DNA from 2 places in the Arthrobacter sp. 05L417 genome. Region 2 is predicted to be linked to the other one. Evidence: riboswitches for the same ligand, from Rfam matches in the RefSeq annotation. Region 2 holds a riboswitch; the other holds the start of a gene.
The links. A riboswitch is a leader RNA that binds a small molecule or an ion and turns the genes downstream of it on or off. The one in region 2 is predicted to bind S-adenosylmethionine.
Positions count from the first base shown of each region.

Region 1 (4,253 bases), on a different contig from region 2:
GCGGCCCATCATCGCGCCGGGTCAGGTGCGTCTCCGGTGCCGCGAAAAGATCGCCGATGGACACTGAAAGAACCTGGCAAAGCGTCACAAGGGAAGCGACCGACGGCGATGTCAGGTCACGCTCCACGCGGCTCAGGAACCCTTTGGTCAGGCCGGTGGCGTCGGCAACCTGCTCGATGGTGAGCCGCTGCGATTGGCGGGCGGCGCGGATTCTGGAACCGATGGCAACGGGGACGTTGCTCGGTTCAACGGGGAGAGCCTTCATTCACGAACCTTTCAGGCCGTTTCTGCGGCCCTGTCATTGCAGCAATAGTAGCCGGATCGCCCGAGTGGCGGACCCTTTGGACAGCCAGAGGAGCGCCGATCCGCCCGCCGCGCAAAGCAACGCCTTGACTGTTACTCGCATCACTACGTATCCTCATAGGCAACAAGTGTTGTTTGTGAGGCACACATCACAGACTACTCTCCCCAATCACCAGCGCAGAGACCTTCCGCAACCCGCTGCGAAACCCAGCGGACCGGCGTCGGAATCCCCAAGAACTCTGCGCATCACTTTCAGGAGCCAACCGTGGACTCTTCGTTCATCAATATTGCGATCGTGGTGGTGTATTTGCTCGCCATGCTGGCCTTCGGCTGGTGGGGCAAGTCGCGCACCAAGAACAACAGCGACTTCCTGGTGGCAGGACGCCGCCTTGGTCCGATGCTCTACACCGGCACCATGGCCGCCGTCGTCCTCGGCGGCGCTTCAACGGTTGGCGGCGTCGGCCTCGGCTACAAGTTCGGTGTCTCCGGCATGTGGTTGGTCGTCGCCATCGGTTCGGGCGTGCTCCTCCTGAGCCTGCTTTTCGCCGGCACCATCCAGCGGCTGAAAATCTACACGGTGTCCCAGATGCTGAGCCTGCGTTACGGCCAGCGCGCCACGCAGACCTCCGGCATCGTCATGCTGGCCTACACCCTCATGCTGTGTGCCACGTCCACGGGTGCATACGCCACGATCTTCGTTGTCCTCTTCGGCTGGGAGCGCTGGCTTGCCATCGCCGTCGGCGGCGCCATCGTCCTGGTCTACTCCACCATCGGCGGCATGTGGTCCATCACCCTCGCCGACCAGGTGCAGTTCATCATCAAGACGGTGGGCATCTTCTTCCTCATGCTGCCGTTCGCCCTCAACGCCGCAGGCGGCCTCGACGGCATCCGTGCCCGCGTTGACGCCAGTTTCTTCCAGTTGGACGGCATCGGAGCGCAGACCATCATCACCTACTTCGTGGTGTACACCCTGGGCCTGCTCATCGGCCAGGACATCTGGCAGCGCGTCTTCACCGCCAAGACCCCCAAGGTGGCCCGTTGGGGCGGCGCCACTGCCGGCATCTACTGCGTCCTGTACGGCGTCGCCGGCGCCCTGATTGGCCTGGCCGCCCGCGTGGCCTTGCCCAACATCGACGTGAAGGCCCTTGGCAAGGACGTTGTCTACGCCGAGGTTGCCACCCACATCCTGCCGATCGGCATCGGCGGCCTCGTCATGGCCGCAGCAGTCGCTGCCATGATGTCCACCGCATCCGGAGCCCTCATCGCCGCAGCCACCGTTGCCCGCGCCGACGTTGTCCCGTTCGTGGCCAGCTGGTTCGGCAAAACGATCAACACCGACGACACCGAGAACCCCGAGCACGACGTCAAGGCCAACCGCTACTGGGTCCTTGGACTGGGCATCGTGGCCGTGCTGATCTCCATGGCGGCGCAAGACGTCGTGGTGGCCCTAACCATCGCCTACGACATCCTGGTAGGTGGCCTCCTGGTTGCCATCCTGGGCGGCCTGGTCTGGAAGCGCGGCACGGGCATCGCAGCGGCATGGTCCATGGCCGTCGGCTCGGTCTTGACCTTGGCCTTGCTGATCGCTTACGCCACGGGAATCATCCCTAGCGAAGACGGCGTCTACGCCAACGATCCCATCTACTGGGGCCTCGGCGCTTCGCTCGTCATCTACGTTGTGGTCTCCTTGCTGACGCCGCCCACGGAACCCGAGGTCCGCGAAGCCTGGGACCGCCGCGTCGCAGGAGCGGTCACCGAGGAACTCCCGCTGGAGGCCCACCCGGTGGCCAGCCACTAAGCTTCACAGAATTAAGTACGACGGCGGCGCCGCACCTTCTCCTTCGAGAGGTGCGGCGCCGCGCCTGCATGTACAGTAGGAACAGCTTCAAGAGATGTGGCGCCAAGCTCCGACTTGCCACACGCCAACCCCATGTTCACGGGTGGTTCGGATGAAGAAGCGGCCCGGCTCGGACCAGAGACAACCGAACGGGCAAGAGCAACTCCACAGGAGAAGGCCATGCCTTTCGAAAACGGCGCTACCGCCACAGCTGAGCGCACCACCCAGACCGGAAGCCTCTTGTTGCCACGCCCCCGACGGGTGGACGAGTTCGTCCGGGTGATTCCCGGCGTCGACCTCTCCCAAGGCTCCATCACGTTCGTGGTGGACGGAAACTTGGAACGCTATTGGCATCATGAGCCACGGCTCATCACCGAAGCGCTTTCAAAAGCGGTCCAGCCCGCCCGCTGGTTCCCGGCGACACGGAAACTCACCCTCACGGTGGCGGCAACCGGGCACCGGGCGGGCGTGCAGCGGCACTTCATCCTGAGCGCGTTCTAGGACCCGGATTCAGCGAGTCAGGTTCAGCGAGGCCGGTTCAGCGAGCAGAGGCTATTCGAACTCTTCGTCCTCGCGGTGTTCCTCGGCGTCGAGCGGGACCACCCGTTCGTCGTCGTCGAGGACCTCGGATTGTTCCTCCCAGTCCTCGTCCACCTCCAGGTCTTCGCTGTAGTCGTAGGCGGGATCGGCCTCGACCGTGGGACGGTCGGGGTGGCGGGCGTGGGTCTCGGTGCTGTCCATGGTGCAACCTCCGTTCGACGTGCCGCTGAGCCCATCGGACAGGCAAGTGAGGCAGCCGGTCCAACGCCACCCCGCCAATTCGTGGACCCTGTCCATCCATCCCAGCACTGCCCCCTGCGGCGGTCAAGGCCTCCCGCGAGCCTCCCGGTTTTTGAGGCACGCCTAAAATGTCCAGTGAGGATTACCGGCCGAAAAACCGCGGAAATTGGCGATAGAGTGGAGCCGCAATGAGGCGATGAAGCCCGCCCCAGCGACCCAGGAGTCCCGGTGCACCCGCACACAAAACCCTCGTATTCAGACAATCCGTCGGACTCAAGCAGTCCATCGCAAGACGAAGCAGCCCCCAAGACTCCCCCGTCGTCGTCGGACATCAAGCGCTGGCGGCAGTACTTGGCGGACGAGCGCGCCGAGGCCGCCGTGTACCGTCAACTGGCGCAGCGCCGCGATGGCGAGGAACGCGAAATCCTGTTGGCTCTCGCAGATGCCGAGGGCCGCCATGAGGCGCACTGGCTCAAGCTCCTCGGCGAACATGCCGGCATGCCCAAGGCAGCCTCCGTCCGGAGCCAAATGCTCGGCTTCCTGGCCCGGAACTTCGGATCCGTGTTCGTGCTGGCCCTCGCCCAACGGGCTGAAGGCCGTTCGCCTTATACGAAGGATCCAGCAGCAACCCGCGCCATGGCGGCTGATGAACAGATCCACGAAGAAGTAGTCCGTGGCCTGGCGACGCGCGGCCGCAATAGGTTGTCCGGCACCTTCCGCGCGGCCGTATTCGGCGCCAACGACGGCTTGGTCAGCAACCTTTCCCTCGTGATGGGCATGGCGGCCACGGGCGTTCCCGCAACCGTGGTCCTGTTCAGCGGTATCGCCGGCCTCCTGGCGGGCGCGCTGTCCATGGGTGCCGGCGAGTATGTCTCGGTCCGCTCGCAACTCGAGCTCCTCAAGGCCACTCGCCCCACCCAGGCCACGCTGACCGCAGCCCCGGCCCTGGACATCGAGCACAATGAGCTGGTCCTGGTATATCTGGCCCGGGGCATGTCCCGCGAAGCCGCCGAACACCGGGCCGCCGAGCGCATGGGCCTCTACAGCTGCGATTGCGATCCCAGCCTCTCCCTCCACCCCGAAGTGGAAGAAACCGTCAATGAGCACGAGGCCGTGGGCTCCGCCTGGGGCGCCGCGATCTCGAGCTTCTGCTTCTTCGCTTCGGGCGCCATCGTGCCCATCCTGCCGTTCATCTTCGGCATGACGGGCTTCGCAGCGCTTGCTGTGGCCGGTACGCTGGTGGGCATCGCGCTTCTGTCGACTGGCGCCGTCGTCGGCTTGTTGTCCGGGACCTCGCCCCTGACCCGCGGCCTCCGGCAGCTCGCCATCGGAC
Region 1 covers NZ_JBFTOG010000057.1:27,665-31,917, forward strand. The annotation lists gene AC1DJW_RS25155 (helix-turn-helix domain-containing protein) at 1-265, opposite strand, end outside; gene AC1DJW_RS25160 (sodium:solute symporter family protein) at 569-2,101, shown strand; SAM riboswitch class IV at 2,187-2,306, shown strand; gene AC1DJW_RS25165 (hypothetical protein) at 2,321-2,641, shown strand; gene AC1DJW_RS25170 (hypothetical protein) at 2,693-2,881, opposite strand; gene AC1DJW_RS25175 (VIT1/CCC1 transporter family protein) at 3,149-4,253, shown strand, end outside.
Region 1: another riboswitch for S-adenosylmethionine. It lies ahead of AC1DJW_RS25165 (hypothetical protein); the one in region 2 lies ahead of AC1DJW_RS02070 (aminotransferase class V-fold PLP-dependent enzyme).

Region 2 (4,253 bases):
TAGCCCAACTCCCTCACGAGGTATGTCTCGATCAGGCGGTGCCGGCGGACCATGCCCAAGGCAAGCTGAATTCCCTGGGCGGTCAACGTAATGGCGCTGTAGGGCTGGTGGTCGACCAGGCCTTGGTCCTTGAGCTTGCGGACCATCTCCGAGACGGACGAATTGGCGACGCCGAGCCGCTGCGCGAGCTGTGAGGACGTGATGGGTTTGTCCTGCCACTCCGTAAAGGAGTAGATGACCTTGACGTAGTCCTCGATCGAGGAGGAGGGCGCACTGGTCTTCACGGTTCCAAGCCTATCGTGAACCGGCCGGATCAGACTTTCCGCGCCCGCCAGCTCTGCGTGAGATAGGGCAAGGGGATGGCCTCGTCTTCGGCATGTTCCAAATGTTCGAAGAGGTACCACCGGAGATTTCCCATGACTTTGGCCCGGGTGGCGTCGTTCGCCCTCAGGTAGTAGCTGCGCGACTTCACGAGTTCGAGGATGTCCGCCGGAGTCACGGGATCCTCCCAACGCGTCAGGTGGCTTTCGAGGCCGGCGAACTCCGGGCCCACCACAGGCCGGAAGTCCGGTTTGTGGACATCGCCGGCATGCATGATTCGGGACAAGCGATGGACCCAGGGCACTGAAGTGTCCAGCTGGTTCCAGATCAAGCCGATGACGCCCTGCGGTCGAAGGATCCGGGCGATCTCGGTGCTGGCGGCGAGGGGATCGCACCAGTGCCAGGCCTGGGCAACGCTGACGACGTCGAATGCTGAGTCCGCCAGTCCAGTTGCCTCGGCCGTGCCCTCCAAGGCGATCACATGCGGATACGTTTTGCGCAGCTGCATGAGCATGTCCGTGGAGGGGTCCACTGCGGACACCGCCAACCCGCGCTCGACGAGAAGAGCGGTGAACTTTCCGGTGCCGGCGCCGATGTCTGCCGCGTCCCGCGCGCCTACAGGTAGCAGCCAGTCGGCCGAATCCGCGGGGTAGCCGGGCCGCACGCGATCATAGTGCTCCCCGCCGTCCTGGAAACTCTGACCGAGTTCAAGGCGCCGTTCCTCGAAGAGCTTGGGGCCGGCTGACGCGCCTTTGGGTCGCGGGGACACGCGGGAACTCCCTTCGTAGGACAGGAAAAATACCCTACGAATCTACCGCAATCAGTCGATGCTGCAGGGTGCGGCGCCCGCGGTCCCGGGAGTGTTGGGCGCCCACTCCGGGTAGCTGCGATGGTCGTTCGCCGGAACCCAGCGGCCGGCATCCACCACGTAGTCCCAGCCGAGGCCATTGCTCTTGAGCGCCCGGATGCCCGCGATGAGCCGGGTGGCGTCTTCCAATCGCGACCCCACGCCGAAACTGGCGCGCAGGGAACCGGAGGGAAGGCCGAGGCGCTTGAGCAGAGGGTGGGCGCAAAAGCGTCCGTCACGCAGGCCAATGCCGTGTTCGGCGGCAAGATAGGCCGCAACGAGTCCGGCGTCGTAGCCCTGGAGCGAGAAGTTCACGACGCCGATGGTGTCCTCGGGATCCGTGTCGCTGAAGATCTGGTGCACGGTGACGCCGTCGATTTCCTTGAGGCCCTCGACCAGGTGCGAGCGGATGGCGGCCTCGTGGGCGTGCCATTCATCGTGGTCGAGGCTGGCGATGACCTGGGTGGCGCGGGCAAGGGTGGCCGCGCCGAGTACGTTCGGTGAGCCACCTTCGTGCCTTGCCGGTCCCGTGGCCCAGCTGACGGAATCCAGGCGCGCCTCGCGGACAGCCCCGCCACCTGCAAGGTGGGGCGTGCCGGCGTCGAGCCAGTCGGGACGGCCCACCAGGACACCGGCGCCGAACGGTGCATAAAGCTTGTGCCCCGAGAAGACCAGGTAGTCAACATCCGCGGCGGCGATATCGATGCGGCGATGCGGGGCGAGTTGCGCCGCGTCCACCACAATCCGCGCCCCGAATTCGTGGGCCAAGGCAGCGAGTTCCTTGATGGGCAGGATCTCGCCGGTCACGTTCGATGCGCCCGTGACTGCCAGGAGGCTGATGCCACCGTGGGTGAGGGCAGTGCGGACATTGGCCACGGTCTCCGACAACGTTCCCGCGGCAACGATGCTTCGGTGGGGGACGCCTTGCCACGGCAGCAGGTTGGCGTGGTGCTCGATGTCCAGGTAAAGGACTTCGGCGGTGTGCTTGCCGTCTTCGACCGGCAAGCAGCCGGCCAGGAGGTTGAGGGAATCGGTGGTGTTGCGCGTGAAAATGACGGAATCGTCCGGCCTGCCGCCCACGAAGTCACGGACGATGTTGCGGGCGTTTTCGTAGACCGAGGTGCTGATCTGGGAGGCATAGCCGGCGCCGCGGTGGACACTCGCGTAGTACGGCAGGATTTCGTTGAGGTACGCGGAAACCACGGTCAGGGCAGGCGCGGAGGCGCCGTAGTCAAGGTTGGCGTAGCGGATGTGGCCGCCCTGGATCAGGGGTGCCTGCAACTCCGCGCCGGTGACCGCGGCGAGCGGGCGCGACGCCGGAGTCCGGGATTCGCCGTGCTGATGCGCAGATTCGTGGTGCTGCGGGAGAACAGGAGAAGTAAATGTGGCTGTGCTCATGGGACCTCACTCAAGAGGGACCCCTGCGTACAGGGGGTCCGCGCTTGCCGCATCCGTTCCGGACCGGCCGGGTCGTCACCCGGGGCACCCCGCCGCGATGGAGGGTTGCCGGCCAGCAAACCGGGGTTTCGCGCTGGCACTCGTGACCTGTAAAGAGACTAGGACACCGGCGCGGCTCGTTCCAATGTGACCTCGATTGTTAAGCGGATTGTTACACAGCCGGAAAAATGTGCCTTCTGCCGAAGAAAAAGGAGCGGACGCCCCCAAAAAAGGGGCGCCCGCCGTCGTTTATTCAGTGAAGAGGGTGACTAGAGGAGGTCGTCGAGCTCGGGGTTGAGCCTCTTGAGGACCTCGGAGTGCAGGATCGAGTTGCTTGCAACGGCGTTTCCGCCGAAGGGGCCATCCGTGCCGTCCAGGGACGTGAAGCGTCCGCCGGCCTCCGTCACGATCGGTACCAAGGCGGCCATGTCGTAGACCTGGAGCTCCGGCTCGGCCGCGATGTCCACGGCGCCTTCGGCCACGAGGCAGTAGGACCAGAAATCGCCGTACGCGCGGCTGCGCCAGACATCGTTCTCCAGGCCCAGGAAGTTGTCGAGCTTATCGTGCTGCTTCCACTCGGAAAGCTCGGAGTAGGAAAGCGAGGCGTCCTCAAGCCGCGACACGTTGGAGACTTTCAGCCGGGTGGCTGCGGCCAGTGATCGGCCCATGTAGGCGCCTGAGCCCTTGGCCGCCCACCAGCGCTTGCCGAGCGCCGGAGCGCTGACGAGCCCCACCACTACTTCGCCCTCGTCCACGAGGGCGATCAGCGTTGCCCAGACGGGTACGCCGCGCACGAAATTCTTGGTCCCGTCGATGGGATCGATGATCCAACGCCTTGAGCCGTGGCCCGTGCTGCCGAATTCTTCGCCGAGGACGGCGTCGCGGGGGCGGGAACGGGAGAGCTGCCCGCGGATTGCTTCCTCGGCGGCTTTGTCGGCATCGGTGACTGGGCTCAGGTCGGGTTTGGTCTCCACCTGAAGGTCCAGCGCCTTGAACCGCTCCATTGTCAGGGAATCGACGGAGTCGGCGAGGACATGGGCCAGCCGCAGGTCGTCGTTGTAGCTCGAATCGGGTTGGGTCATGGTTCCAAACTACCGTCTATTCGCCGGTGAGCCGGGGACGTAGCCCGGCATGCGCTGAGTTAGTTGATCGTACCCAGTTCCTTGGCCTCTTGGGCTTCCATGCGCGGGTCGGCACCAAGGAGCCTGCGCAGCGATGCGAGGCGGGCGGGGCCGGCCTCCCCGGCATGGCCATCGGCAACCCAGGAATCCAGTCCGCATCGAACGGCGGAGGCATCGTGCTTGCAGCCCCGCTCGCACGTTTCCGTTCCGGGCTCCAGATCCGGGAAGGCATGCAGGATGCGGTCAGGGTTCACGTGGGCGAGGCCGAAGGAACGGATGCCGGGCGTATCGATGATCCAGCTTCCGCCCGGGGAGTCGCTGAGCTTCAGCGCAAGGGCAGAGGACGAGGTGTGGCGTCCGCGGCCCGTTACTGCGTTGACTCCACCCGTGGCGCGTTCGGCGCCGGTCAGGGCGTTCACCATGGTGGATTTCCCGACGCCGGAATGGCCCAGGAGCACGGTGACCTTGCCGTCGAGGTAGTCCCGCAACTGGCCGACGGCGTCACCATCGAGGCGGGCGGACAGACC
Region 2 covers NZ_JBFTOG010000002.1:31,039-35,291, forward strand. The annotation lists gene AC1DJW_RS02060 (metal-dependent transcriptional regulator) at 1-284, opposite strand, end outside; gene AC1DJW_RS02065 (class I SAM-dependent methyltransferase) at 314-1,090, opposite strand; gene AC1DJW_RS02070 (aminotransferase class V-fold PLP-dependent enzyme) at 1,142-2,566, opposite strand; SAM riboswitch class IV at 2,602-2,714, opposite strand; gene hisN (histidinol-phosphatase) at 2,875-3,687, opposite strand; gene rsgA (ribosome small subunit-dependent GTPase A) at 3,747-4,253, opposite strand, start outside.